Regions from separate parts of the Exiguobacterium sp. LL15 genome, predicted to be linked through region 2. Evidence: predicted binding sites of a transcription regulator. Region 2 holds the regulator's gene; each other region holds the start of a gene.

What was found. Region 2 encodes Rex, which represses fermentation and respiration genes when NADH is low (regulators of the CRP and FNR family bind a similar motif). Its sites were predicted from a motif close to TTGTGAAATATTTCACAA; they were not measured.
Region 1: a site for Rex is predicted at 4,362-4,379, ahead of cydD (thiol reductant ABC exporter subunit CydD). Genes of this name have one in related genera too.
Region 3: a site for Rex is predicted at 4,760-4,777, ahead of pflB (formate C-acetyltransferase). Genes of this name have one in related genera too.
Region 4: a site for Rex is predicted at 2,426-2,443, ahead of NOM72_RS10300 (L-lactate dehydrogenase). Genes of this name have one in related genera too.

What each region holds. Positions count from the first base shown of each region.
Region 1 covers NZ_JANFNX010000002.1:31,732-39,556, forward strand. Annotated here, with positions in the region: gene NOM72_RS11555 (polysaccharide biosynthesis protein) at 1-1,995, opposite strand, end outside; gene ypfJ (KPN_02809 family neutral zinc metallopeptidase) at 2,179-3,021, shown strand; gene NOM72_RS11565 (hypothetical protein) at 3,104-3,271, shown strand; gene NOM72_RS11570 (nuclear transport factor 2 family protein) at 3,333-3,701, opposite strand; gene NOM72_RS11575 (Rrf2 family transcriptional regulator) at 3,724-4,206, opposite strand; gene cydD (thiol reductant ABC exporter subunit CydD) at 4,415-6,145, shown strand; gene cydC (thiol reductant ABC exporter subunit CydC) at 6,142-7,825, shown strand, end outside.
Region 2 covers NZ_JANFNX010000001.1:4,951-12,775, reverse strand. Annotated here, with positions in the region: gene NOM72_RS00085 (S8 family serine peptidase) at 1-1,926, opposite strand, end outside; tRNA gene NOM72_RS00080 (tRNA-Ala) at 2,147-2,222, opposite strand; gene tatC (twin-arginine translocase subunit TatC) at 2,327-3,106, opposite strand; gene NOM72_RS00070 (twin-arginine translocase TatA/TatE family subunit) at 3,114-3,314, opposite strand; gene NOM72_RS00065 (redox-sensing transcriptional repressor Rex) at 3,314-3,973, opposite strand; gene NOM72_RS00060 (ATP-binding cassette domain-containing protein) at 4,141-6,042, shown strand; gene NOM72_RS00055 (hypothetical protein) at 6,024-6,464, shown strand; gene NOM72_RS00050 (flavin reductase family protein) at 6,584-7,177, opposite strand; gene NOM72_RS00045 (DoxX family protein) at 7,197-7,595, opposite strand; gene NOM72_RS00040 (winged helix-turn-helix transcriptional regulator) at 7,779-7,825, shown strand, end outside.
Region 3 covers NZ_JANFNX010000004.1:50,368-58,192, forward strand. Annotated here, with positions in the region: gene NOM72_RS16195 (diguanylate cyclase domain-containing protein) at 1-400, shown strand, start outside; gene NOM72_RS14565 (GGDEF domain-containing protein) at 411-2,198, shown strand; gene NOM72_RS14570 (hypothetical protein) at 2,254-2,898, opposite strand; gene NOM72_RS14575 (DEAD/DEAH box helicase) at 2,895-4,067, opposite strand; gene NOM72_RS14580 (hypothetical protein) at 4,096-4,524, opposite strand; gene pflB (formate C-acetyltransferase) at 4,864-7,113, shown strand; gene pflA (pyruvate formate-lyase-activating protein) at 7,148-7,825, shown strand, end outside.
Region 4 covers NZ_JANFNX010000001.1:1,961,135-1,968,959, forward strand. Annotated here, with positions in the region: gene NOM72_RS10290 (M42 family metallopeptidase) at 1-459, opposite strand, end outside; gene NOM72_RS10295 (GNAT family N-acetyltransferase) at 619-1,128, opposite strand; gene NOM72_RS10300 (L-lactate dehydrogenase) at 1,383-2,339, opposite strand; gene NOM72_RS10305 (DUF92 domain-containing protein) at 2,505-3,284, opposite strand; gene NOM72_RS10310 (5-formyltetrahydrofolate cyclo-ligase) at 3,278-3,823, opposite strand; gene rpmG (50S ribosomal protein L33) at 3,881-4,030, opposite strand; gene NOM72_RS10320 (1,4-alpha-glucan branching protein domain-containing protein) at 4,135-6,318, opposite strand; gene NOM72_RS10325 (DUF4912 domain-containing protein) at 6,351-7,073, opposite strand; gene phoU (phosphate signaling complex protein PhoU) at 7,181-7,825, opposite strand, start outside.

The DNA of each region.
Region 1 (7,825 bases), on a different contig from region 2:
ATCACCCTTTTTCATCCAAGAGAGACTATCCTGATGTGCTTGTGTCGCATACAAAATCGATTGACGACCGAGGTTGTAGCCATCCAGTGTCGGATAACTGATTGACCGTTCGAGTCCATAAGGGGTCAACATCAATTGTGGAACGGTTCGGGTGTCGAGCGGTGCGATCAAGTCGAACAAGGTGAACAAGCCGACTTGTTTCGTTTGTACGAGATCACGTTGTTCCTGTAGAACCTTTAGATTGAAGTCTTGTCGGTCCTTCATCCCCGTGTACTCATCCCGGTAAGCGAATTGTTTCAGTCCGAATGCTTTCGCAATCTGTCCGGCTTGTTCCGAGCGACCGGTGTCGAGTAGATATTGCATGAACGTCATCATGTAACCAATCGTCGGTGACGCTCCTTCGTGATGGAAGACGGTATCGTGTGCCGACGTATAGACTTGCACGTCACCCGTTGCCTTGATCTCGCCACCTTTTCGTGGATTTTGATTCCAGCGTGGAGTCGCGATGCCGGTACTCGGTTGCGTCATCTCGTCTGCAATCGGGAATTGCAACCATTTCCCATCGACTTCTTCTTGGATAGCCGTGTACTCCTTAGGCATTTTGACTGGATGATAAAAACCTTCCATATAGACAGTCCGGTAAGGGAGGAAAAAACAGGCGACGACGATCAGTGTTCCGACGATCGAGACGCCCCGGTACAACTTCAGTGGAATCGTTCGGGACGCACGGATAAAGACGGCGTTCAATCCGACGGCGAGCAACAAGCTGTAACTGACCATTAAGAGACCAACCAGCTTATTTGGATCGCGGAACATCGCACCAATCAACGGTGTCTTCGTTACGAACAGGACAAACGCATCGGCAACTTGTTCATGGGTACCGGTCGCGAAGACGATCAGCGGAATCGCAAGCAGACTAAAGAACAGATGGATCGGTTGCCGATACGCGACGACGGCTCCTAGCAAGATGAGTAAAAGTGTAATCGCGCCAGCAATCCAAAACGTCAGCGGTAACGTCGTCAAATCAAACATCGGCCACCAGTAGCTCGTTAAAAATAAAACGTTCGTCCAGCTCGAGTGGCGGCTGAACAACATCAACGTATCAGAGACATTGATATTGTGTTGTGAAGCTTGTGAGCCAGTCAGAATCGAGCCGACGTACATCAAGAACCAATATCCATTGAATAGTAGAAAAACGAGACCAAACGCACAGGTCGCTCGGACGTAAAACCACAGTAACGACGACCAAATCCGTTCTTTGCGACGCGTCCAACTTGTCTTTAGGAAAATGAGTCCGACCATGATTCCCATATAAATCAGCGAGAAGAAAAAATAATGGATCCCCGCCGCCATGAAGGCAAAGACGATCGATAGTCCGGTGATATCAATCCATGTCCGTCGACTCAATCGATCAGACAAACGGAAACCAGGATCGAGCTGTTCCCGAAACTTCGGGTCGAAGATGTTGAAGAACAACATCAAAGCGTAAGGGAAGACGGAATAGCCACATAATAAATAGATATGTTGAATTCGCGTAATCACCCACGGATTCAAGGCATAAAACAACGCAGCGATTGCGAAGGCAATCAGTGAGAGATAAGAAAAGTGCTTCGAGACATAAACGGAATGGAGCCGTTTCGTAAAAGCAAACATCGATAAAGCAGAGATCGTTAACAGTCCGACGATGAATGACTTGATCAAGACAGGACCGGATGAGCCAAACAATAGACTGAGTACATAAAACGGTAGGATGTAGAGCAGTCGTGCGATATTCAGAAGCGTCGTCGTGCTCCAGCGGTTGTTCCAGGCCCCATAAATTTCTTCTAAATAGCGATGTGAGGACAGTCCGAAGGATAGATCGCTGAACGTCACCATACCGGAACGAAACAACGGGAAGCTATAAATTAGGATGAATACAAACATACCAGATAGGACAAGGATATCCTTACGGTACGTATGCATGAAGTTCTTGAGGTGTTGACGGAACGAGTGCATCGGACAACTCCTTTCTGCGAAAATCCGTGCTGAACTTCTTCTCTACAGGAGGGCGATATTCCTAGAAATGGATGTACTTATTTTAGCAATGAATACGAGAAGGAACGTCCATCCTAAGACGGAGCGTTACGGACGAATGCTTTCGGGTAAAGACCTACAACGAAACGAGTAGGAGGAAAGCGCATGAAATGGAAGGGAAGAGAACGGAGTTCAAACGTTGAGGATCGACGAGGAATGGGAGGGAAAGGAATTGCCGGCATCGGTGGTGGTGTCGGAATCATCCTGCTGATCGTCATCACCTTGATGGGCGGTAATCCAGCTGAATTACTCGGAGACCTAACCGATGGGGATCAGCAAAATACGACATATGAAGAAACAGCACAGGAAAAAGAAGCAGCGGACTTCGTCTCCGTCGTCTTAGCGGATACGGAACGAGTCTGGACGAAGGAATTCAAAGAAGATGGTAAGACCTATAAAAAACCGAAGCTCGTTTTATATACGGATCAAGTTAGTTCGGCTTGCGGACAAGCAGGGAAGTCCGTCGGTCCCTTTTATTGTCCCGGTGATCAGAAATTATACATTGATTTAAGCTTTTATGACGAATTACAGACGAAGTACGGGGCACCGGGCGATTTTGCGATGGCCTATGTCATTGCGCATGAAGTTGGACATCACGTTCAGACGTTACTCGGAAAGTCAGACGAGATCATGCCACTTCGAGAGCAAATGAGTGAGGAGAAGTTCAACAAGTACCTCGTTCGATTCGAACTACAGGCCGATTATTATGCCGGCGTCTGGGCGCATCATGCGCAAGGCGAAAACTTGCTCGAAGAAGGCGATCTTGAAGAAGCGTTGACGGCAGCGAATGCTGTCGGGGATGATACGTTACAAGAGAAGGGACAAGGATATGTCGTACCGGAAAGTTTCACCCACGGCACATCGGCGCAACGAGAACGTTGGTTCCAAAAAGGCTTTGATAACGGCACGATCGAAGGCGGAGATACATTCAAAGCGAAGAATCTATAAAACGAAGCAACGACAGTCCTTTGAAACATCTTCCAGTCATTTCCGTAAAGAAGAGGGAAGGATTCAAAGGGGAGTGTCGAAGTTGAAGCACATCAGTCTATTTCTATTGCTCTATACGGCTGTCGTCGGATTGACGTACATCGTGTCACGATTTGCGCCAGACTTGTTGGTCTACATGGTCTATTTCGCCATTGCATCATTACTTGTCATCACAGGCTATTTGTTGAAACGACTCGTAATGAAACGCTAAATACCAAAAAACCTGTGTTCTGCTTGCGCGGAACACAGGTTTTCGTTATTTAAAAGCCATCTTATGAACGGAACATCGTCGGATCATCTGGAACGTTCTCCAGGTAAGCGATCCGTCCGTTTTCATCGAGACGTGCGATATCTTTTCCGTCTTGCGTGAAGACACTACCGTCTGCCCGTTTTCCGCAAACTGCCCAGCGTGTTTCATATGTTCCGGGTGTTGTTTCTTCCCAGCCTGCATACATATGCTTAATATCCTGATTCGCCGTGAACACATGACGGACGAACTGTTTCCAGGCGTCGATGCCGTGCTTTGGTTGTCCGTTCAGGACGAACGTGATGTCTGTCGTGAATAAGGAAACGAGATCCTCAAAAGCTTGTTCATCTGTGCGTGACGCGTCGAATAAGTCGAAATAACGATTCAATACCATAGTAAAAACCTCTTTCTGTTCATTAAAGTGTCATCATCCGGTCTGTGATTAACGCATGCAACCGTTCTAAATGTTCCGGTGGACAGGAGGCATCAATCGCTTGACGGATCGAGCCGATCGATTCGCGCTTCAACGTCGATTGCCACGCCTCTTCCGCCTCTGTCATCAGATTCGAGAGTAGACCGATTTCCTGTTCCTGAATTCCCATCAAATCCTCAAAGACACCGCTTGACGCATACAACGTCTGCTTGCCCTCGATCGCTTGATAAATGTCAAAGATTTGAATTTCGTCTGCCGGACGTCGTAAGCGAAAGCCGCCTTTGACACCCGGTACGGAATACAACAGATCCGCCTGGACGAGTTTTCGTAAGAGCTTTTGGAAATAAGTCGGCGAGGCACCGAGTTGCTGGCTGATGAATTCACCGGGCAACACAGCGCGATCCGGAAGGAAGGTCAAAAGCAACATCGCGTAGACAGATTGCTCGACCCCGGTTTTCATTTGCATGAGAAGTCCCCTTTCGTTAAACGTGGATAATGTATATCCATAATAGTTTCATTCGAAAGAATTGTCGAGTTTTATGCTCTCACAAAACCGTCACACCTTTTCGACAGCATCTGCATGGCATCCCCGTTCCGGATTCGGTATACTAAATGTACGATATGTGAAAATATTCACTAAAAGTCGTTCACACTTTGTGAAAGGACGTTTGTATATGAATCCATTAAAAGGAATCGTTCAGATTCCACGTAGTATTCTCATTCAATTCATCATGGCAGCTTTCCTGATGGGGGTTGCGGTCGTCGGTCAATCGTACGGCATCGTGTTGACGGTCGATCGGATTTTCTTGAAAGAACAACCGTTTGAAGCCGTCATTCCGTTACTACTCGTCGTCCTCGGGATGCTGTTGCTCCGGGTCATCGTGACGTATTGGAACGGTCGTCTCGGTACGACGTTATCGGCACACATGAAGCAGGCGCTTCGGGAAGCACTCGTCGCGAAATACACAGGTCGTTCGGTCGAGATGATGCTACAAGGGCAAGCGGGACAGAAGGTCAGTGTCTTGCTCGACGCTGTAGACGAGATGGACAGCTACTACAGTCAGTACTTGCCGAAAGTCGTCCAGACGACGATCGTTCCCTTGATGGTCTTGATCGCGGCATTCAGCTATGACTGGATCACTGGTCTCGTCATGATGATCACGGCACCGTTCATTCCGTTGTTCTACATCATCATCGGCATCATGACGCAAAAGCGGGCGGATGCTCAACTCGAGAAGATGACGGCATTCTCGGGAACGTTCCTTGATACGTTGCAAGGACTGACGACCTTGAAGTTATTTGGTCGTGCGAAACGACAACGTGACGTCATCGAAAAAAGTAGTCTTGATTTCCGGGATGCGACGTTAACGGTCTTGAAGCTCGCCTTCTTGTCGTCGTTGATGCTTGAGTTCATCTCGATGCTCAGCATGGGAATGATTGCACTTGAAGTCAGTCTGCGCTTGATTTTGTTCCAAAGCATTACCTTCATCCCGGCGTTCCTGATGCTCGTGTTGGCACCAGAATACTATCTTGCCTTAAAAGAGATGGGAGCTGCCTTCCATACGGGACGAGGTAGTGTCGCGGCAGCGAAACAGATCGCAGCCGAACTAACAGCAGACGATCGTCCTGTTGCCTTTGGTCAATCAGAACTTGCGATGAACCGTCCACCACGAATCGTCTTGGATGAAGTTGATTTTACGTATCAAGAAGGACGCTTTGCCTTACAAGACGTGACACTTGCGATTGAACCGTATCAAAAGGTGGCGTTGATCGGTCGCAGTGGTGCCGGTAAGTCGACTGTCTTACAGTTGATTGCCGGACTCGCGGATCCAAAAGAAGGACGGATTCTGCTCGACGGGATTAATCGCAGTCAGGTGGAGGAAGCGAGCTGGTTCCGTCAGTTGAGCTACATCTCGCAGCATCCGTATCTGTATGCCGGAACGCTGGCAGAAAACATCGCAATCGGTGAACTCCGTCAAGCGACGCCGGAAGAGATTTTTGAGGCGGCGCAGGCAGCAGGGCTCGAGGAGCTGATTGCGACGTTACCTAAAGGGATCGACACGGTAATCGGAGAAGGTGGACGTGGTCTATCAGGTGGCGAGAAACAGCGCGTTGCGTTGGCACGAGCGTTCTTGAAACGACCGAACGTCATCGTCTTTGATGAACCGACAACAGGACTCGACGTCAAAACGGAGCGATTGCTTCAACAAGCGATTGAACAGCTTGGACAAGCAGCGACAGTCATTACTGTCGCACACCGCCTGCATACGATCGAGCGCTCAGATCAAATCGTCGTCCTCGATGGCGGACGAATCGTCGATCGTGGCACTCACGATGAACTGCTTGGACGTGATTCGGAATATGCTCGGATGCGCAGCGTCCAGAGAGGGGAGGAAACACGATGAAGGAACTACTAGGAGTTTTTCGGTTGATGGTGCATCAAAAACGCGATATCGCCTGGTCGATCTTCTTCGGTGTCCTCGCCGGAGTGACAGCGGTCGGTTTATTCGCAGCAAGTGGATACCTGATTTCAAAGGCAGCCTTGTTGCCACCGATCCAGACGCTTGCCGTCTTGATTGCGCTGCAAAAAATCTCGAGTCTGACGCGTGCCGTCAGTCGGTATGCAGAACGCTATTATTCGCACCGGGCGACGTTTACGATCCTCAGTGATATCCGAACGTCATTTTATCGTCGACTCGAGCCGCTTGCACCCGGTATTTTCGGGAAGTACCGAAGTGGGGACTTACTTGCCCGAATCGTTGGGGACGTCGAGAGTCTGCAAAATACGTTTTTACGTGTTCTTTATCCACCAATCGTGTTGTTGCTGGTCTTCTTCTGTACGATCTTTTTCGTCAGTTTCTTCTCGTGGACGATTGCCGGACTGTTATTGCTTGGTCTGATTCTGACCGGCTTTTTGATTCCAGGTTGGTTCGCGTACCGCGAACAACGTTTCGCACGTTCAGTTCGTGTCCGCCGTGGTGACTTGTCGACAGAAGTGACAGAGTTGTTCCAAGGCTATCGTGACTTAAAGATTTACCAGCAACTGGATCAAAAAGAACAGGACTTGAATGCCGTCGCGAAACGGTATGTCGAGGAAGAAAAGCGTAATGGGTTACATGCCGTCTCGAACCTTGCTTTGAATACGATGGTGACGCTAATCATCTCTTGGCTCGTTCTGGGTGTCGGTGCCTATCTCGTCGCGAGTGGACAACTCGAAGGGGTCTTCCTCGCTTTACTCGTCATGACATCGCTGACCGTTTTTGAAAACGCCGCACCGATGGCGATTTTACCAGGCTTCTTTGAAGATAGCCGCCATGCTGCGAAACGACTCGATGAAGTCGTGACCGAGCAAGAGGAGCCAATCTATGACACGTTCGTTCTCGATCAGGCACCATCCTTTGAAACGAATGCATTGACGTTCACGTTCCCTGATGCACCTCGCCCGGTCTTACGTGACGTTACCGTCTCGATTCCTGCCGGCAAGAAGACGGCAATCGTCGGGGCGAGTGGTTCCGGGAAATCAACGTTACTTCAATTGATGTTACGGATGTATCCGACGGACGGATTAACGATTGCTGGTCAAGAGAGTCGGACGGTTGATCCGGAAGGACTGTGGCAACACGCAAATGTTGTCTTGCAACAGAATCATTACTTTTATGGAACGCTTCGCGATAATCTATTGCTCGCAAACGAAGCAGCGACGGACGAGGCGATGCGTCAAGCGCTCGATGATGTTGGGTTAACGACGTTCGAATTAAACGATCGTGTATTTGAAAAAGGCGAGAACTTGTCTGGAGGAGAAAAACAACGCTTAGCAATTGCGCGTGTGCTTTTGCGGGAAGCGTCGCTTTACTTGCTTGACGAACCAACGTCTTCCGTCGATGCTTTGACGGAACAGATGATTCTCGATCGACTGTTCGCACGGGCAGCGGACGCGACACTTGTCCTTGTTAGCCACCGGTTAGCAGGTCTTGAAGCGATGGATCAAATCATCGTCATGGATCAAGGTCAAGTCATCGAAGTCGGAACGTATGCCGAATTGATGGCGCGACAAGGGGCGTTCTATGAATTAAAACAAGTCGAAC
Region 2 (7,825 bases):
TTTCGCTTCAGCATTATACTGCCCTTTATCAAGCTGTGGACGTGACGTGTTCATGAGGATATTCTTCGCGAGTTTAACGCGTGTCGCACCATCGACTTTGAAATCCTTCGCGATTCGTTGCATGACAAGTGCCGTTCCTCCGGCGACGTGTGGTGCTGCCATCGATGTTCCACTCATGACGCCATATTCGTTATCATTGAGCGTCGAGTAGATTTTTCCACCCGGTGCCGTGATTTCAGGTTTGAAATCAAGATTTGGTGTGACACCCCATGACGTGAAATCAGACATCTCGCCCGCTACTGGGTTATCTGCTGAGACCGCTTTTCCATCGAACGTGACAGCAATTGCTTTTCCTGCTTTCGCTTTTTCTTCAAGATCATTCCCATCCGCGATGCTGAGCGTCACCATCGGAATCGTCGGATTGTTAAGTGCCATGCTGACATAATCCCCATGATCGACTCGTCCACGAACGATGACACCGGCTGCTCCTTGTTTCTCAGCTTCTGCTTGAATCATACCGTAATTGAAACTGCCGTTACGCACAACAAAGACAACTTTTCCTTTGACATCTTTTCCTTGATAGTTCGATGCTTGACCATCGCCGACATAAATGACGTCTTGCTTCTCCTTGTTGAATACCTTAATCGGATTCGGCGAGTCCTGTTTTTGGTACGCCAAATACCCAGCATCCTGTCCGTCAATCGTCAGTGCCATACCTTCAAGCGTTAATTTCGTATTCTCTAGCGATGCGACTTGTAGCGCTTGGCTGATCAACCCTGGAGATCCTACAACACCGATGTCAGGATTCGCTGTATACGGATTGCCTGCACCATGTCCTGTGAATGCCGAGTTTCCAGCAGAGATCGCACATAAGATCCCGTTGTTCATCGCGTTGACGATCGCCCGTTGCTCTGGATCATCTGCGTTGACGAATGATGCCGTCGAACCGAGACTCATGTTGATGACATCCGCTCCGAGGGCGATCGCATCATCAATCGCTTTGATGTAGATATCACTGAATGTCGATGGCATGCCTGGATCATTTCCGAATACTTTCATCGCGAGGAGTTGTGTTTCCGGTGCGACCCCTTTGATACCACCGTTCGCTTCGTCTCCATTAGCACCGACCGTACCCGCTACGTGCATTCCGTGCATCGATGCACCTGCACCTAAATCACGGATTTCGCTATCGTGATCAGCGTAGTTATAGCCGTATGGAACTTTTTCCGTGAAATACTTACCTTTTAGTCCTTTTGTTTCTTTAGCACTCTCGACCTTCGAAGAAGTCAAATCAATCTTCGTCTCTGGGCTCAACACCATATCTTTATGCGACGGATCAATCCCCGTATCGATGACCGCTACAATTGTCCCTTCCCCTTTGAAGCCGTAGTCCTGCCATGTTTCTTTTGCATTAACCATATCTTTGCTATATAACATATCTGGTTTTGCACCTTTATCGGCTTTCGGTCGCGCGTATTCATGGGCGATATGTACGCTCTTGACTCCGTCGAGTTGTTTGATGTCTTCGATGTCGCCGAACTTGACTTCACCACTGAATCCGTTAATGACGGTCGTGAAGCTTTCCTTATATGTAACGGGAATCGATTTTTTAGCGATCGCTGACTTGACTGATTTTTGGACACTTACGAGGCGATCTTTAATCGACTCTTTTTCGGCATTGCTCAATGTGCTATACCGCTTGTTTTGTGCCTGCGCAATTTGAATCGCCGGCTTCTGCTCCATCTCGATGACGACACGGACCTTGTCAGACTGCTTATACACCTTCTCCTGTCCTGTTTTCTTAAGTGAGAGGGCGTGCGGCTTTTGACCGCTTGCCTTATCTTGCGAGGACAGTGCTCCTTGAGCACTGACCAAGTTGGAAGATGTCATCAAGACAGCTGCCAAGAGTGCGATTTCCTTCTTCATACTTCTTTTCCCCTTTTCTAAAAAACTATAATGATGTTACCAACAAAACAGTTAAACGAAAATTCTGTATATTTAGTTTAATGAAATAGATGGAAATAAACAATTCAGTTCTGTCTGTTTTATATAATTATTTGTTTTTATTGACACTTTATATTGCATTTCCATATTTTGAAAACAACAAAAAACTCTTGAATGCTCAAGAGTTTGAAGTGTACGAATATGGTGGAGACTATCGGGATCGAACCGACGACCTTTTGGCTGCCAGCCAAACGCTCTCCCAGCTGAGCTAAGCCCCCATGAATTAACTTTAGTATACGCATCGCTAACTGCTTTATCAATATAAAAATAACGCTTTCATAAAAAAGAATCCCTTCCAAAATTATCGGAAGGAATTCACGATTCATTTATTCAATTCACGCATCAAATCCGCCTGTCGTTCAAGCTCTGCCTGTTGCTCGAGGACCAAGACCTTTTTGTACGTCCGCGCAGAAATCAAGATGCTGATTTCATAGAGAACGAACAATGGGACCGAGATCATCAAGTGTGACGTCACGTCCGGCGGTGCGATCAATGCCGCAACGACGAACAGCGCAAAGTACGCATATTTCCGATTCTTTCGCATGAAAATTGGCGTCACGAGACCAAGACGTGTCAGAAACATCGTCACGACCGGCAATTGGAAAAGAAGACCGAACGGAATCGTTAATCGGATTAAGAAACTGAAGTAGTTCTCAACTCCGATGACTTGTTCGATTCCGAGTTCCTTCCCTAGTTCAGTCGAAACTTTTAATAAGAAAGGTAACAACCAAAAGTATGAGAAGGCTACACCAGCCAAAAATAGAAAGAAGATGACCGGAATATACGTCAATGTCGCTTTTTGCTCCTTATCATACAGACCAGGGCGGACGAATGCCCAGAGTTGATACATCCAGAACGGCGATGCCAGCACGATTGCGATGATGAACGCAAGATTCAAATACAACATTAAAGGATCTGCGACGTTGAAGGCATTCAAACCGATACCGAGCTCTTTTAAGTCCGCTTGCAAGAAGCGAACGAGCGGTCGGACGAGCGGAAATGCAACAGCGAACAGGACGACGACGATGATAAGCGACCAGACGATCCGTTTACGCAGTTCGTCCAGATGCGACGTCACGCTTTGTTCTTGATCAATCGCCATGATTCAATCACTTCTCTTTCGGTTCATCCTTTTTATCGTCGTCCATGATACCGTTCGTTGCGCTCTTGAACTCTTTCAATGTCTGACCCGCAGCACGACCAAGTTCAGGTAACTTCTTCGGTCCGAAGATGATTAATGCGACGACACCGATTAGTGCTAAGCTACCTGGTCCGATGAATGCTATAGTTGACGGGATAAGGTTTTCCATTATGATTTCACTCCTTCAGCTGATTGCGAATAATGCTTCATGAAATAAACTAACGACTGCAACTCGATCGATAAATCGATGTGATGGACCCGGACGCTCGCTGGCACGTTCAACCGCGCGGGCGTAAAGTTCAGGATGCCCGTCACACCATACTCGACTAACTCATCCGCTACTGACTGCGCGAACTGGGATGGAACCGTCAAGATGGCAACATCGACCTGATTCGCTTCGATTTGTTCTTTCATGTCCGAAACATGATAGATTGGAACGTCATGCGTCGTTGTTCCGACCTTCTCTTCGTCCGCATCAAACGCAACGACTATCCGAGTACTATTATTCTTTAAAAAGTTATAATTTGCAAACGCTGTTCCGAGATGACCGACCCCGATTAAGGCAACATTCGTCACCTCATCTTGATTCAAGGTTTTGCGGAAAAACGTTAAGAGATGTTGAACGTTATATCCATACCCCTTCTTCCCTAATGCCCCAAAGTAGGAAAAATCGCGACGAATCGTTGCTGAATCAACCTTCACCGCCTCGCTTAACTCAGCAGAAGAGACGCGGAGCTTGCCTGAATTGTATAAACTTTGGATGAAGCGATAATATAGCGGCAACCGTTTTGCTGTCGCTTGTGGAATTTTTGTGTCTGGTCCATTCATCCTGCAGTTCCCCCTTCGGCCACATCCATCGTGGCACCCAAATCTTTGCAAAAAGCTTTCTACTCTTCTTGATTGTAAACCACTTCACATAGAGTCACAAATAATATATTCCGCAGGACCTCGCGCTTTTGTTCGTGATAGACTAAAGGGTGGAAGGATGGATGGAAATGATACTCTTACAAGTCAACCAACTCTCGAAATCATTCGGCGTTGAGCCGATTTTAGAAAATATCAAATTGGAAGTACAAGAGCGCGACCGGATTGCGCTCGTCGGACGAAATGGTGCCGGTAAATCGACCTTGCTCAAAATCATTGCTGGCGAACTCAGTCATGACTCGGGTGACATCATGAAAGGTAAAGATGTCAAAATCGGTTATCTCGCGCAGGACAGTGGTCTTGAATCGAACGAGACGATCTGGAACGAGATGCTGACCGTCTTTGAACATTTGCAGGAACAAGAACGAACACTACGCCGGATGGAAATCGAAATGGGCATGGAGCATATCTTGAACGATCCGGTCGCGTACGATCGTCTCCTAAAGACGTACGATCAAGCGCAACACGACTTCTCAGAAGCGGGTGGTTATCAGTTCGAAGCGAATATCCGCTCCGTCCTGCACGGCATGCGCTTTTATCCGGACGATTATTCGCGCCGGATCCAAACGTTATCCGGTGGTCAACGGACACGTCTCGCCTTAGCGAAGATGCTCCTGCAAGCACCAGAGCTCCTCATTCTCGATGAGCCAACCAACCACCTCGATATCGATACGCTTGCTTGGCTCGAAAGTTACCTCGGTGGTTATCGTGGCGCCGTCCTAATCGTCTCGCACGACCGGTACTTCCTTGACCAAGTCGTCAATGTCGTCTATGAGCTGTCACGCAATGTCTGCCGTAAATTCACCGGTAACTACACGAAGTACTTGGAACAAAAAGCGGCATTGTACGATCAAGAAATGAAACAGTTCGAACAGCAACAAGAAGAGATCGCGAAGATGCAGGACTTCATTCAACGCAACATCGCTCGGGCGACGACGACAAAACGTGCCCAAAGTGTCCGGAAGCGACTCGAGAAGGTCGACCGACTCGACCGACCAGATGGCGATGAGCGTAGCACGGTCCTTTCCTTCCCGATTGAAAAACAGAGCGGGAACGACGTTCTTCAAGTCAATCAACTGGCGATCGGTTACGAAGAAGCTGTCTCAAAAGACATCACGTTCCGCTTGCAACGCGGTGAATCACTGGCACTCGTCGGACCGAACGGCATCGGAAAGTCGACGCTCTTAAAAGTCCTCGTCGGTCGCTTACGCCCCCTCTTCGGTGATTTCCGTTTCGGAACTGGCGTCTCGATCGGATATTACGATCAAGAGCAGGCAGAACTCAATGACCGGAACCGCGTCATCGATGAGATTTGGAACGAATGGCCCTTGATGCGTGAACAAGAAGTCCGGTCTGTCCTCGGGCAATTCCTGTTCAGCGGTGACGATGTCTTCAAAATCGTCCATGAGTTATCTGGTGGCGAACGCGGACGTCTCGCGCTTGCGAAACTGAAACTCCGGAAGACGAACGTCCTCGTCCTCGATGAGCCGACGAACCACTTGGATCTAGATTCGAAGATGGTCCTCGAAAATGCGCTCGTCGACTATGAAGGAACGCTACTATTCGTCTCTCACGACCGTTACTTCATCGACCGGATCGCGACCCGCGTCATCGAGATGAGTGAAGCCGGCGTGACAGAGTACCTCGGTGATTATTCGTACTACACGGAGAAGAAGGCGGAGCAAGAAGAAATCGCTCGTCTTGAAGCCGAGGAAGCAAAAGCAGCAAAAGTCACGGCATCGAAGACGATCGATAAAGAAGCGCAGAAGGAAGAGCGCAAGCGCCGTCAGCAAATCGAACAACTCGAACAAGACATTGAGCGGCTCGAACAGCGTTCAGCGGAGATCGAACAGTTGCTTTGCGAACCGGAAGTCTTCAATGACATTCCGAAAGCAACGGCACTTTCGGCAGAACGTGATCAGATTGATGTCGATTTGCTCGAATTAATGGAACGATGGGAGAACCAACACTGATGCGGACGAAGAGCTTTTTCATCAATCTCATCTTAGGATTACTATCCGGTGTTCTCTATTTCGTACCGTTATATGCCGATTATGTATCCGTCTTTATTCGTCCAGATGCCTTCAATGCTGCACTTCCTTTGTTCCTCTTGATTTCCTGCATGATCGGTCTCGTCATCCAGACATGGAGTGGGCTCTTCATCAGTTTACTCTCGGGATTATGCTGTACGCTCCTGACGATACAGCTATTCGTCGAACTCAATGATCCGTTGATCTTATCGTATTACGGTAGTGTCTCTCCAATCAGCGCTTTCTTGATCAGCTGCGTCGGAATATGGGCACTCGCAATCGTCTTTTATTTGCTCGATGGCTATCAGTACAGTAAACGTCATGGACTTGAAGCCTCTTCAAACGAAATCGATCCGCAGCCTTGATGAATCAGATGAACGACATGAAAAAAGGAGTGGAGATTCCGGTAGTTAGACCGGTCTCTCCACTCCTTTTTGTTTGAATCAAAACGAATCATACGATGAGTCAGGCATTCACACTTCGATCATTTCGTCGGTCGGGCAATCGTAAACGTCTTCCCGATCGTCGCATAATCATTCCCTGCTAAACGAGCGACAGCCTTCAAGCCTGCCGCGTCAATTCGGAACGACTCGACGAGTTCATCTGCAACGTGATAGCGCAGCACTTCCCCGATTAGAAGATCGGCACCTTCTAGCTCGACGTGTTGCGTCAAGCGCATCTCGAAGCGAATTTTCGCTTCCGCGATTCCGGGTACTTCGATTGCGTCACTATCGACGAGTGTTAAGTCCGTCCGCTTAAGCTCACTTTCACCGTAAGCAAGTGGCGCTGCTGTCTCATTGACTGCGTCGACGATCTCTTCGCTGACGATATGGATGACATAACTTTGTTTCGCTAAGATGTTACGTGCCGTATCCTTCTGCCCCTGATCCGTCCGTTGTACGGCGATCACCAGTTGCGGCGGACTGCTTGAAGCGACCGTAAAGAAGGAAAACGGTGCAGCGTTGACCGTCCCGTCTTCTCCTTGCGTTGTCACGAAAGCAATCGGACGCGGAATGATGCTTCCGATCAGTAATTTATAATTGTCTTTTGCGCTAAGCGTTGATGCCTCAAACTTCATGAATGACCCACCTTTTTCTTCACCCGATGAGTGCAGCGAGTGAATAGTCTCCAGCACCGATCATCGCTACACCAAGCGCGATGACGATCAATGCCATGTTGTATTCGTACCCGTTCTGCGTCACCCAGTAACCATTTGCACCGTGTACTTTAACGATCGCAACAAGCATCGATCCGATGATGAGGAGCGCTGCAATCCAGAGGAATACGCCTCCTGCAAACAACAAGCCGCCGATCAATTCAGCAAGACCTGCTGTAATCGCGAGTGCCTTCCCTGGCTTCATGCCGATTGATTCGAACCAACCGCCTGTTCCAGCGATTCCGTGTCCACCGAACCAACCAAATAATTTTTGTGTCCCGTGTGCAGCGAATGTTAAGCCGATGATTAAACGAATGATTAAAAGTCCTGTATCCATCATTGCTCTCTTCTCCTTTTACCTAATGTATTTTAGTTACTTTAAGTAACTCGATAAACAGACTATATCTTATCACTTACTAAAAGTAAATAGATTTGTTTTAGTTCTTTTTGTTACATTAAGTAAAATGATTCGATTTTTTTAGCAGAAGCGGGTATACTACAACTATAGAAAGGATGAGTGCTGATGGAAGAAGTCGCAATCCAACCGGCTCTTTGTCCCAAAGTCGAACA
Region 3 (7,825 bases), on a different contig from region 2:
CTCCTTACTATTCATTGATTTAGACGGTTTCAAACAAATCAATGACACTTATGGGCACGATGTTGGTGACCTAGTGTTACAAGAGACGGCGAGCCGCCTTCAATCGATGACGACGTCAACTGATCTCGTTGCACGTCTTGGAGGAGATGAGTTCTTGATCTTCATTCAGGCATCTGCTTCGGAAACACGTCAGTTTGCCGAACACGTTCTCGAAGTTCTAAATCATCCGTTCTATATTCAGACACATACGCTTCAAGTCACACCATCAATCGGAATTTCCTTATACCCTGAAGATGGTAAAAGCTCAGAACAATTATTGATTCGAGCAGATGAAGCCATGTACCATATTAAGAAGACCGAAAAAAACAATTTTTTGTTCGCTACTCAAATTAAACGTTAGGAGGGAGTCCATGCTTAAATCGAACTATTTCATCCGTTGGTTTCCTGCCATGCTCGTCATGTCTTTTGCTCTAATGATCCTTGCCACATGGACCCCTTCCATCTCTAATCGGATCGTTGAACAAGTACTACAGTATGCCTCTCTTGGATTGATTGCTTATTTTATTCTTACTGCTTATCGTAAGGAACAAGCATTAGTCGTACCAAGACGAAAATTCTGGCTGATCGCTTTAGGATCACTGGTTTTATCCTGTATCGGTTCCGTTCTTGAGACATTACATTTCTTCAATCCAGACTTTCCAGTTCCATCTATTTATAGCCTAATTTTATTTTCAATATCCCATTACGTATTCTTATACGCGATTTTTTACCGAATCATCACAAAACGGACACTCGGACAACACGTACTCGCTTTCGTCGATGCCGCGATCATCGTCGTTTTCATTGGACTTGTCGCGTTTCACGTCCTCAATGAATTGACGAATCCTGGACTGCAAACTGTTCCTTATGCCATCATCGTCATCACGAATACATCACTCGGTTTATTCGTTTTCTTCTATTTCACGTTCATCCAAGAAACCCATTGGGTATCAAGGATGGCATTGTTCTTATTGTTTTTATCCATTTTTATTCGCGGTATCTACGAAGTCTCAAGTGTTTATTTCCCGGACTTCTCAGCGAATTATCTATTGTTTTTCCCGATCTTGATCCGTTTGGTGCAAAGTGCAGCTATTCTATGGCATATTGATCATATCGAAGAAGGAACCACTCGAACGACGGTCATTCCCCGTTCCTGGCTCCCTCTACTGGCCGTTCCTTTATTCATTCATTACATGGTGGAACGAGAAGGCGGAAAGCTCGATATCTTTATCATTTTAGTTTTACTAATCATTCGACAAATCTTGATTGCTCGTCAGCATGGGTTGATCGTCGCACAATTACACGAACGGAATGAACAACTCGCTTCACGCATCGAACATCGAAAACAACAAATTAAAGATAGCGAACAGCAAGTCATCCCACTCTTTCTCGGTCACCCTGATCCGATGATTCGACTCGATCAATCCGGAACGGCACTATACGCGAACTTAGCTGCCCAACGTCTGTTTCATTTACCCGACATGACGATTGAACATATTCCTCGTACGATGCGTCACCTATTAGAAACACTTGAGACAGATATCGATGAGTATGAAGATGAACAACATAGACGATATGAGATCATTGATATTCCGATTCAAATTGCTGCCACCTCGATGGGACGTTTCACGATTTTACATGACGTCACTGAACGAAAGCTCCGGCAAAAACGGATCGAATACCACGCCTACCATGACGCCTTGACAAGTATCGGAAACCGTCGTTCGTTGGAGCGAGATTTTTCGAACCATCTCCTCGAGATGAATTATCTTGCGGTAGTCGATTTAGACGGTTTTAAGCAAGTCAATGATACGTATGGTCATGAAGCAGGTGATTACGTATTGATCGAGGTCGCGAAACGATTGAGCGAGCATACGAATTCTTTAGAACAGGTGTATCGACTGGGTGGAGATGAGTTCGCGATCCTCTTACACGCCGATGATGAACTGTCCTTACGTCGAAAATGTAAATCCTTCTTACACTTTTTAAGACGTCCTTACGTCTATAAAGGACAATCCTTATTCGTTTCTGCAAGCATCGGTGTGACCGCGTGTCATAAAGCTGATCTTGAAACATGCTTAAAGCAAGCCGACCTTGCCATGTATCGCGTGAAACATCGGGATAAAAACGATGTCGCCCTATATCGAGCAGATTCTTGAAAAAAAACCTAGAACACATTGATCATAATCGGTCATGTGTCCTAGGTTTTTTCGATTATTCTTCTGGTCTCGGCGCAATGTTGCCTTCTTCGATATCGAGGAGTAAGTCGATCAATTCCGCACAAAACTCAGGGTACTGGCGAAGCAACGCGTCTTCTCCTACTTCATCCACGAAATCTGTCAACAAGGCGAGGACTTCTGGTACCAGTGCGCGCGCTACTTTCATGTAGGCAATCGCAAAGCGCCATTTCCCAGAAATGTAGAGCAGTTTTCCAATCAACAAATCACCTGGTTCGACTTCAATCTCAGACAAATCCGTTTGATACGTCTGTTTTGACATCAAATCAACGACACCATCCGCCTCGACTTGAAACAGCGAGGGCATCGGGTCCGCTAATCCACGCAAGGCACGATAGAGGCTAGGCGATAACTCTTCTTTGACCTGCTCAAGAAAACGACCGTGCGGCGTTTTTCCTTGATCATCCGTCTCATAGAAGATGGCCCAATCTACGAATAAGTCCCGGAACAACTCAGCATCTTTTAAATACCAACGTCCCTCCGTTGCAATCTCTTCTATGAAAGCGACCCAATCCGTACTACGTGCTGTCGCTGCTTCTTGATACATCTTCTTCAAGGCTGCATTCATTTCCGCTTCAGAAACCGTCGTCGGAAACGGAATTACTTTTCGATCGTTCTTCATTTCGATCGCCCTTTCCGGTGAGGAGTAGCCGGTCGTTTAATCGTCTGAGGTGCTGTAAATTCACGTTTTGGAATGACTTCCCCACGGTAAATTTCCATTGCTTCCATCTCGACGCCCATTTGCTTCGCAAGTGTTTTTAAGTGTTTTAAGTCTTGATCCGTAACAAGAGCAAGTACCATTCCGTTCGCATTTCCACGTCCCGTCCGACCTGAACGGTGTACGAAATCGTCAAGCGACTCCGGTAAATCGTAATGGACGACATGCGTGACTGCTTCGATATCTAGACCACGTGCCGCAAGACCTGTCGTGACGAGTAAAGGAAACTCTCCTTTTTTGTAAGAACGTAATGTCTCCATTCGCTCTCGTTTTCCTTTTTCAGCATCCAAAATCCGATATTTCAATGAGAATTTACTCAACTCACCATTTAATGGTCCGAGGAAGGAGCGGTTGTTGATGAATGTCAGCACTTTTGATCCTTGCATGTTCGCCAGGCGACGTAACAATTCCGGCTTCTGACGACGTGAAGTCTCCAAATAACCGAATGTCACTTGTGTGCTGACGGCACGCTCAACCCGAATCGTCTCAGGGTTGTTTGCAAGCGTCCGTCCCCATTCTGCTGTCCGTTCCGGCAATGTCGCGGAGACGAATGCTAACTGACGATCGCGTAGTGCACTGTTTGCGATTCGCGTCGCCGAGTCACTCATACCACTCTCATAGATTTGATCCGCTTCGTCCAAGACGATCAATTTCACCTTATGCATCTTTAGCTTCTTCGAATCGATCAACTCAACGAGACGCCCTGGCGTTCCGACGATGATTTGTGGTTTTTTCTTCAATCGTTCATATTGTCGTTTTAATTCAACACCACCAATGAATGCACCGGATTTGATACCACTTCCTTGAGCAAACAATTGAATGACTTGATGAATTTGCATGACGAGTTCCCGTGTTGGTGCCGTGATCACGACTTGCACGTGTGGTTCTTCTACTTCAATCTTTTCTAAAGCTGGAATGACATAAGCAAGCGTCTTCCCTGTTCCTGTTGGCGCTTCAGCCAGGACATCTTTTCCTTCGCGCAACAACGGAATCGCTTGTTCTTGAACAGGCATCAACTCGGTAAAGCGCGCCCGTTCCCATGCTTCCTGTAAAAATGGTTTTGTAAAGTTCATAACGATTTCTCCTACTCTCTTAATTCCATCATGCCGTTACGTATTCGACATGATCTCCTGATGCATCACGGTATCCCCGTAATGTCTGTGTATATTCATTTCCTGCGTCGAGCAATCGAATGTGGAATCGAATCTCGCTTTCACCGGCTTCTTCTTCTAAAATCTCGAATCCTTGGATGACACGATCCTGTAATTCTGCAGCGAGTGCCGGGTACTCCGCAAGACTCGCATACGTCGCTTTTACGTCAACCGGACGACGAACAAGCGCAATCCAATACGATTCATCATAGCCGATAAAGTCTTCATAATCAAAATCATCTTCAAATCGAATCCAGAATCCATCATTTTCGAATTCCGTGATCATTCCCGTTCGCGTTGAACCGTCCGATCCGATTTTCAGCGAGACCCAGTCTCCCGACTGATACTCTCCTTGTTGTGTTAATGATACATACTCCATTTGGCACACCTCCACGTTCTATATTCCCTTTTTCATTGTCAACGATACGTCTTAAAAATACAAGGCACCGTAGCGTGACATTCCTCACAGTTTCAACTGTTCTAGTAAATCTTTTTCAAATCAACTCATACAGTTTCTAAAAAACCTTGATTTATCAAGCGTCAACTGTTTTTTGTTCTTCACTCTTTCATGAATACAGAAATAAAGAAAGGCTGTCATACCAACGTTTTTACACTTGTTAAAACATTCACATGAACGTAAAGGGAATCTCCTTCTCCTTTTGTTACACTATTCACATAAGGAACTGATGATTAGCTCAATTTCAAAGGAGTGGTATCCATGTTATTAGAAAAAACAAGTGCCTGGGCAAGCTTTACGTCTGGTGAATGGGTAAAAGCGATCGATGTCGCAGATTTCATTCGACTCAACCGCACGGAATATACAGGAGATGATCACTTTTTAGTCGGTCCGACGCAAGCGACGGAACGGCTCTGGCAACAAATTCTACAGCTGACGAATGAAGAACGACAACGTGGTGGTGTATATGCCGTCGATGCTAAAACACCATCAACGATCCTCTCGCATGATGCAGGGTATCTGAATCGCTCACTTGAAAAAATCGTCGGTTTACAGACAGACGAACCGTTTAAACGTTCGATTCATCCGAACGGTGGGATTCGGATGGTGAATGATGCCCTAGCTGCGTATGGCTTTGAAGCAGACGAGACCGTCACGAAAACTTTCAGCGAGTACCGGAAGACACATAACCAAGGGGTTTTCGATGCCTATACCCCTGAAATGCGCGCTGCACGTAAAGCCGGTATTATCACCGGATTACCTGATGCTTATGGTCGCGGACGGATCATCGGTGACTATCGTCGTGTTGCTTTGTACGGAACGGCACGCTTGATCGAAGAACGTAAGAAGGATTTAAAGGCACGTGGCGGGTTCTTATCTGAATCGATGATTCGCGACCGTGAAGAGATGAATGAACAGTTGCGCGCATTAACGGAATTGACCGAGCTTGGAGCTCGCTATGGTTTCGATCTCTCCCGCCCTGCAGAAACAGCACAAGAAGCATTCCAGTGGGTCTATCTTGCCTATCTTGCTGCCATCAAAGAGCAAAACGGGGCAGCCATGTCACTCGGTCGAGTCTCGACGTTCCTTGATATTTATGTCGAACGTGATCTTGCGGCTGGTCGCTTGACGGAAGAGACTGCACAAGAACTCGTCGATCATTTCGTCATGAAGCTTCGGATCGTTAAGTTCTTACGGACACCAGACTACAACGATCTATTCTCAGGTGATCCGACGTGGGTAACGGAATCAATCGGTGGAATGAGTGAAGATGGACGATCAAACGTCACGAAAAGTTCATTCCGCTTCTTACACACTCTCTCGACACTTGGTCCGGCACCGGAACCGAATCTAACCGTTCTCTGGTCTACTCAGCTTCCACGCGGATTCAAGGAATTCTGTGTGAAGATGTCGATCGTTTCAAGCTCGATTCAATATGAAAACGATGATTTGATGTTACCGGTTTATGGAGATGATTACGGCATCGCTTGTTGTGTCTCCGCGATGAAGATCGGGAAACAGATGCAGTTCTTCGGTGCGCGAGCAAACCTGGCAAAAGCATTACTTTATACGATCAATGGCGGAATGGACGAGAAGCTCAAAATCCAAGTCGCCCCAGCAAGTCCATTGATGCTTGATGAAGTACTCGATTACGAAACCGTCATGGCGGCTTATGATCGTCAACTCGATTGGCTCGCAGAACTGTACGTCAACACACTGAATGTCATCCACTACATGCATGATAAGTACAGCTACGAACGGATTGAGATGGCTTTACATGATCCAGAAATCTTACGGACGATGGCATGCGGTATCGCTGGTTTATCGGTCGTCGCTGACAGTCTATCTGCCATCCGTTACGCAACAGTTCGTCCAATCCGAGATGCGGATGGGATTGCAGTTGATTTCAAGATCGAAGGCGAGTTTCCGAAGTTCGGGAATAACGATGAACGGGTCGATCAGATGGCGGTCGATCTCGTCACACTGTTCATGGAGAAAATCCGTAAACATCCAACGTATCGCAATGCCCTTTCGACGCAGTCTGTCCTGACGATTACTTCAAACGTCGTCTACGGTAAAAAAACAGGAAATACGCCAGATGGACGCCGTGCGGGTGAACCATTCGCACCTGGTGCTAACCCGATGCATGGACGTGACACTAGAGGAGCTGTCGCCGCACTGACATCTGTCGGAAAATTACCATATGAACATGCGCTCGACGGGATTTCCTACACGTTCTCGATCGTGCCAAAAGCACTTGGTAAGGATGAAGCCACACGCATTCGCAATACAGTCGGATTACTTGACGGATATATGGGTGGTACGACTTCAAAAGGACACCATTTGAATGTCAACGTCTTTGACCGTGAGACGTTACTCGATGCCATGGAGCATCCAGAACAATATCCACAGTTAACGATTCGGGTATCCGGTTATGCAGTCAACTTCATTAAACTGACGCGTGAACAACAGATCGATGTCATCAATCGAACGTTCCACGGTTCTCTCTAAAATGATGTGTAGTATGTGAAAGGAAGTGAGCAGGATGACCTATGGTATGATCCATTCCGTTGAATCATGTGGAACAGTCGATGGTCCTGGCATTCGATTCATCGTCTTTACGCAAGGATGTCCACTACGATGTCAATACTGTCATAACGTGGATACATGGGAGTTCGGTTGCGGACGGCGTGTCTCAGCAGACGAAGTCGTAAAAGAAGCGATCAGCTATCGCTCCTTTTTCGAGGTCACGGGTGGCGGAATCACCTTCTCTGGAGGTGAACCGCTCGCTCAGCCAGAATTCTTGGAGGCTGCTTTAACAGAAGCAAAACGCCATGGACTGCATACGGTCATCGATACCGCGGGATCCGTCGTCCCGAAAAACATCGATGCGATTCTCGATGCGACGGATCTAGTACTACTCGATATCAAACATATCGACGATGCCGCTTGTCGCGTCTTGACTGGACGGAGTAACGCCAATACACTCGCCTTCGCAAAACGCCTAGCCGAGCGAAACATTCCCGTCTGGATTCGCCACGTCCTCGTTCCAGGTATTACGATGTCAGAACATTTCCTCCGTCAGACCGGCGAGTTCATCCGGACGCTCGGAAACGTCGAGCGCGTCGAAGTACTCCCTTATCATCAACTCGGTGTCTATAAGTGGGAAAACCTCGGTCTCGCATATCCGTTAACTGATGTGCTTCCCCCTTCATCAGAAGAA
Region 4 (7,825 bases), 2.0 Mb from region 2:
CGCGACGCGCGTCTCTTCTGCTGTCGTCGAACGGATATCGAGCCGTACTTCGATATTATCAGCGGATCGTTCCGTTTTGTTCGTCTCGCGCGACGTATGAACACTCGAATGGTGGAACACGATCGTACCTGAAATCGTTTGACCGTCCATCTTGTGAATGAGACAGTTCTCACCTTCGATCGCTGTCCAAGCATATCCCCCCAGTTGTGATAAACGAAGTCGTCCTGTTGGTAAAATTTCTTTCACCATCGCTCCTAGTGTGTCGACGTGTGCCGTCAGTAACCGCGTGCGCGTTGAAGCACCAGGTAGTGTCGCTAAAATCGCTCCTTTTTCAAGCTTTCGATACGTGATCCCTTCTGCTACCAATCGCTTTTCTACATATGTAATAGCTTCTTTTGTCGAACCTGTTGGACTCGGAATCGAGACAAGCTCTTCAATCGTACGTATGACTTCTTTCATGTTCATTCGCTCCCTTTCAATCGGACGACGACGTGACATCCGCTTTGTTCTCATGATAACAAATATTCATTCTTTGCCGATACTGATATCCTACGGATACCATGCGAAAAAGCTGTAGCGCTTTTTTGCTACAGCTTCTTTCCACACCATCTCAATAACTTAGACGTACTTCTTCATCCAAATATCATCACGATATGTGCCATCTTCTAATTTTACGGAATCTGGATCTTCGGCATATACTTCAAAACCGAGCGACTCATAAAGATTTTGTGCGGCTTCGTTCCCTGATAAAACGGCAAGAATGACTTGCTCGACGTCCGGTAACTTCTTCGCTTCCTCGATTAAGGCTTCCATTAGAGCACGACCAGTACCCCCACGATATTCAGGTGATACGTATACTCCGGAAATCATCGCTTTATGCGATTCACGTGACAATTCATATGGTTTGACCTGACCAAACCCAAACAATGTATCACCGTCGAACATACCAAGCCAAACCTCATCGGAGTCGGGTTCTCCCTCAAGTCCTTCTTGTACTTCGCGGAGCGGGGTTTGCTGTTCATCATCAAACGAATGACCGAATGCATCTGGATGATTTTTTAATCCCTCAAGGCGTAGATTCCAGTATTGTTCTGCATCCTCTTTAGTTAGTTTTCGAAAAGTATACATGACTGTCGGTTCTCTCCTTTTTGGGTATCATGACGTACAAAAAATGACGTAAAAACGCTTCTATCTCTTACTTAACCCTTTTCTAGTAAAATAAAACCTAGATTTTTCTCTTTTTACTACCGGACGAATAGATGTAATTATTAACGTGTTTGTTCTCCACATCAAAAAACTCAAGTGTGGACAATATGAAGCAGGTCCAACACTTGAGTTTTTTGCTACTTTATTTCGTAACACCTTCATCATGATTCGTACGATTATCCTTGTAAGACGGGTTCAAGCGTCTGACGCAATACATCAGCAGAATGATGGAATTTCTTCAACTCTTCATCCGTCAATGAGACTTCAATGATTTCACGCACACCTTGACGATTGATGATGGCAGGAACTCCAATATGGATACCGGAAATGCCATACTGACCATCGACATGCGCACCGACCGTTAATAGACAGTTCTCATTTCCGAGGATGGCACGAACGATACGAACGAGCCCAAGCCCAATCGCATAATAGGTTGCCCCTTTGCGCTCGATAATATGATAAGCAGCATCTCGGACGTTGATGTAGATTTGATCAAGATCTGCTTGAGAATAACGATCGTCTTCAGCAAGTAGTTCATCAATCGTTTTTCCATAAATACGGCTGTTACTCCAGGCAGCGAATTCCGTATCACCATGTTCGCCAAGAATATAGGCATGGGCATTTCGGGAATCAATGTGAAAGTATTCTCCGAGCATTTGACGCAGGCGCGCTGTATCAAGCACCGTTCCTGATCCAAATACGCGGGATTTCGGAAGACCAGAATATTTCCAGGCAAGATGCGCCATGATATCAACCGGATTAGAAGCCACGACGATGATACCATCAAAACCGGAATCCATGATTTGACGAATCATTTCTTTCATGATCAACGCATTCTTTGCAACGAGATCGAGTCTTGTCTCACCTGGTTTTTGTGGAGCGCCTGCCGTGATGACGACGACTTCCGCTTCGCGGCAGTCCGCGTAGTCTCCAGCCCATATTCGCATCGGTGAAGAGCTAAATGGTGTTCCGTGGTTTAAGTCCATTGCCTCGCCCTCTGCTTTGGCTTTGTTGACATCAATGATGACAAGTTCTTCACAAAGTCCAGCTGTTGACATCTGATAGGCAAAGCTTGAACCGACTGCACCAGCTCCAATGAGGGCTACTCGTGTCACTTTCGCATGTAATTCCATATCGTTATGTCCACCCTTCCATTCGTCCTAAGAGTTTGTTAACTATCTCACAAGTAAATTGTAACACCTTTCACATTCTTTGCATCATGTGAAATTAATCACATTTGTCCATTTTGTGTCATTAATATCCTAACATAAGGAATTACATACTCACATACTTTCCAGTTACCAAAATCGAACGATGATAAACCCGATTCCGCTTGCCAAACCACTCGTTAAGACATTGACAGCGTCATTCCCTAAAAATCGAATGCCTGAAACGTAAGCCGTCGGTTGACCATGGTGCTCTCGCTTTTCCGTGTATTCCCCACAAACCGTACATCGGTAAACGCGTTGCCCTACCGCTCCAAATAGTGTATCCAGTAGGCTCCCGAGTACACCGATACTTGTTACGAGTAAGACGTGTCTTAAAGAAAGAGAAAATATCCAATGCGCTGCTACAGCGATGAACGCAGCTCCTGCGATCGTACCGATCGTTCCAATCAGCGACATCGCTCCACTCGTTCCTGCTGGTACCCGTCGTAACGTTTTGAGAGACCACGGATCACGTCTTGAGAGCGGTCCGATTTCAGATGCCCACGTATCAGCATTCGATGCTGCGATGACGAATAGAAATAACAAGAGATACGCAAAATCCATCGTCATGGCATACGCTAAGGCAGCAACGAACGCTACCCCTCCATTCGCAAGGACTTGCCATCCGTCACGCGCGCCGTCTTTCTCAACGATGGAGTCGACCGATTGTTTTCTAGATCGTCCGACCTTCGATAACAGACTCGAGCTACCAAAGAAGAGTAAGAGTACTACTAATCCTTGCCAACCGAATCCGAAAGAGACACCACTACCGACGAGCAGGGTCATGATAGCACCACTTGTCGTCAATAAACGAAAAGATCGTCCGGTCCAAGCAAGCAATAGACAAAACAAAATGGTCGCGCTCAACATCGGATGACCTCTAATTCAGTGACGATCAAGTCAACGGGGATATCAAAGGCTTCCACTTCGAAATCTGGAAGAAGTTGTTCAGAAAAGGCAATCGATACTTTACATCCTGTATATGGCACGAGTGCACGATCGTAATAGCCTCCTCCCCATCCTAAACGATAGCCGTCCCGACGATAGGCGCGACCTGGAACGAGGCAAAGCTCTGCTTGATCAAGTGAGGCGCGACGTGCTGAAGCGATCGGTTCAGCAATCCCCATCTGATTTGCTTGCAGTTGATCTTCTGGTCCATGTTCATAAAAGACCATCTCGTCTCCGACTACTTTTGGTATCAAGACCGTCTTGCCCTCTTGCCACGCTTGTTCAATCAGCATTCTTGTATCACATTCATTTCGAAAAGCTAACGTGATTGCGACACAGGTCGCTTGTTGCCATTCAGGTAGTAACAAGACATGTTCGTGAATCAATCGTTCCTTTTCCGCACGGTTCTCCATCATATCGAGTCGTTCTTTGATCAGACGGCGTACTTCTTGTTTATTCATAGTTGTCTTCCTTTCCACAAAAAAAGCCATCACACGAAGTGACGGCTTCCATCTCAATTATTTCACTTCACGGTGAAGTGTGTGCTTACGGAGACGTGGGTTGTATTTCTTCAACTCAAGACGCTCTGGGTTGTTACGCTTGTTCTTTTTAGTGATATAAGTACGGTCACCAGTTTCAGTGCAAGCTAATGTGATTTTAACGCGCATGGGATTCCCTCCTATCTAGCTCTCGATGTATCAAGTGATTTTGCTTTACATAAGGTTAAGCATACTCAAGTATCGTACCAAGAAAGGAAAGGAATTGCAACTGTTCATCCGTTCTTTTTCGGATTCGTCACGTGTTGATATGGTTTTTCAAGGTTCTCTTCAAAACGCAGTGGCTTCTTTTCGACGTGATACTCTTGCTCCACCCCGTGACGTGACTCTTCTCGTTCTAGATAAACAACCGCTGATTGGCGCAACGCATCTCCTTCAAGTCGTTTTAAGGCAACGACCAGACCACCTGAACGATCAGGAGAACGCTCACTTTCGACATCGTAGACGTTACTGACGAGTGGCAACTCTTTGATCTTCGCGATAGCTTGGGCAGCTGATGCGGTCTCCATGTTGAAGTTGTGGATGACTGCGAAATCAACGATCTTACTCAAAGCTTGCGCTTGGCGTAAGAAGGCTAAATTTAGTGCCGCCAGTTGGTTATAGGTCTGAACGAGCGGTAGACCTGTCACTTGCACTCCGTAAACGTGAACACCTTCTTCAAATCGATACGCTTCCGGATGTTCCGTGACGACATAGACGTTCTCACCAGCAGCAGCGAGCCGTCGAGCGAGCTCCGAAGCTGGTCGGTCTGACGCATCATATTGTCGGACGAACAATAAGATGGCGTCTGTATTCCAAGATTTCTCACGCTTCACTGCCACGTAGTAATCATGTGCCGTCAAGAAGACATCCGGTTCAATATCTGAATCTTGAAGAAAAGGATATTCGCGATATCGAGCATCCAACCATTCCACCGTCAGCTCCTCAGCATCCAGTCGACGCTCGGTTTCTTCAAAACGTAAGATATGCTCCCGGAAACGATTCGCAGCATACTGCGCTGTCGTCTGTCCATCAAGGATGAACGGCCAGTCGCTCGAGACAGCGAGGAGGTATTCTCGAATGAGTTGACGCTTCGCTTTGACAGTCAACGCATCTTGATGACGATTTCGAGCTACGATTCCTGCTAGTCTCTTCTCAAGCTGATGGAGATGACGAATCATCCAGTCATTCCGTTCATTGATCCAGACTTCCGCGTAGCCTTTTCGTCCCCACGTTCCCATCGCGACGTGCGCCGTGTCGATGTCTTGGAAGTGACGTTCGAGGAAGATCGCCGGTGAAATCGACTCAATTCCTTGATCTTCTAAACGTTCCATCGCTTTACCGAGGAAGTCGGGACCTTCAAACCACCAGTGACCGAACAATTCGGCATCAAATGGTGCTGTGACAAGGAACGGTGGGAAGTCTTGTCCTTGATGCGCATCTAAATGTTCACCAAGTGCTTGTGCGAAGTCTGCTGCGTGCTCACTTGTCCGTTGCCATGCCCAATCACGAACGTAATAGTCTTTTTGATCCGTTTCTCCTGTTACACGATGCAATTTCAATCCTGTATCATAACGTAAGCCTTCCGGGTGCATGAACTCAGCGATTTGATCCCACTCTCGATCGTACGCAAGGTCACGATAAAACTCGCGGTAATCCGGATGACCCGGGTATCCGATGACAGAGCTCCAAATCTTCCCGGAAATGATTTGATCACGCGGGAACAGTGCCACACCGTGCGGCGAATAGACAGGTGCTCCGATTCCGTGTTTCGGTGACGGATCCGCGTTTAAGATTGAATGTTCGTCAACGAAAGTATAACGAATGCCCTCTTCATACAAAATACGATCAAGTCCTGGCGTATACGCACACTCTGGCATCCAAAGACCAGATGGACGGAATCCGTAATGACGTTCGAAACAGTTCAATCCCGTCTGAATTTCAGAACGTGCCGCTTGTTCAGACAACATGTGCGGACTGAATCCGTGCGTCGCCGTACACGTAATCAAATCGAGATAACCTTGCTCCTTGTAATGACGGAATGCGCGGTTCAAATCTTTTTCCCAGTGAAGGAACGTATTCAATAAATCTTGATAGCGGTCTTGATAGAATAGAAGCGCATCTCGTTCCTTTTGAGCAAGCTCTCGCTCTAGTTCCTGGCGAATCAAACGTAACGTATCCTCGATATGCTCGATATACCGCTCTTGAATCAATGGGTCGGCAAGCATCTCGATGACGGGTGGTGAAATGCTGACCGTCCAGCCGAGCGGACGTGACAAGCGATCGACCTCCCACAATAATGGGATGTAGGTTTCTGAAATCGCTTCATACATCCACCGTTCTTCTAGACGATGCGCCTCTTCATGACGGATATATGGTAAATGTGCATGTAAGACGAGTGAAAAATATCCTTTTCGCATAGCTTCTCTTCCTTTCCCTCTCTCTAATTCCATTATCGGACGCGATCGAAATAGGAGTAAGGACGTAATACTTCGACCCATTCCGGTTGTTCGACCTCTCCGTATTGCCAATGATGCACGACTTCCGCGAACCGTCCGTCCGTAACTGGCTCGTCACGTGGCGTTTCGACTGGTTTTGAACGCAGTACTGGAACAAAGTCCCCGTCGATCGTTTGAATGCCCCATTCAATGATGTATGTAGTATTCGGGGCGACTGGTCGAACGAACCAAGCATTCGTCATTTCTGGTAGCTCGAATTGATACGTCCGATTTGCCTGTCCTTGTTCATATTCAACAAGCGTGACATCAATAATGCGTAATTCTTTACGGAACGAATCAAACGTCGTGTGATAGTGCGTCTCTAGCAACTGTTTCGACAGTTCAGACAATTCCCAGTAGACGTATAACGCTGTCGGTGACTGAACGATGGCGTGGAGGATGTCATCCTCGTAATGTGTCGCCATTCCAAACGCGTCACGTTCTAGCGAAGGTACCACTTGCACAGACGGTACGACGTCTAATACAGGTGCAGTCGACTTTTTTGTCTGCTTGACCGTTTTTGATTCTACTTTCGGCGCTACTAAAGGTTGTTCTGTTAACGATTTACGATATTTAGTCCACGCATATTTGATTTTTCCTTCAGTCGTATCCAATTGAGCTGCGATTTGTTTTGTTGTCAGCCCTTGTTCTTTCAATTTAATGATTTGCTCAAGCATTCCCAATCACCTCTCTGTCATTATTCACTTCTTTCCTATTCTACAAACGTGTTTCGAATCCCTTTACAAAAAAAGTAGGCAGAGGAAATTCCTCCTGCCTACTTGATTCATCCGTTTAAATCATAATGTTTTCCTTTTTCGAGATAGATCAGATGCTCCCCGACGTTCGTCAAGTGATCACCCATCCGCTCGATGTAGCGGCAAATGTTCGTGAATTGCATAACTTCATCGACGACAATCGGCTGAAGTGACATGTGACGCATGTACTGGCGAAGTGCCTTATATGTCGTCTCATCAATGACGTTATCGAGATCAGACAAGGCTTTTGCTTTCTCGACATCTCCGTCACGATAGGCGACGATCGCAGTTTCCGTCATATCCAGTAATGTCTCGAATGCTTCTTTCAACAAAGAGATATCGATGACATACGGGAATGTTTCGACACGAAGAACCGCTTTTGAGATATTCCCCGCATAATCTGCAATCCGTTCGAGATCCGACGAAATTTTCATCGCGGTGATGATTCGTCGTAAATCCGTCGCAACGGGTTGTTGCTTCGCGATTAAGAGAATCGCATCATCGTTGATTTCAAGTTCAAGATCATCGAGTTCATTATCGTTTTCGATGACACTACGCGCGATGTCTTGATCATATTTTTCGAGTGCTTCTGCCGTTGTTGCGATCTGTTGCATCGTCTTGCGAGCCAGTAAAAAGACCTTTTGATCGAGTATTGCAAGATTTTCTCCAAAAAT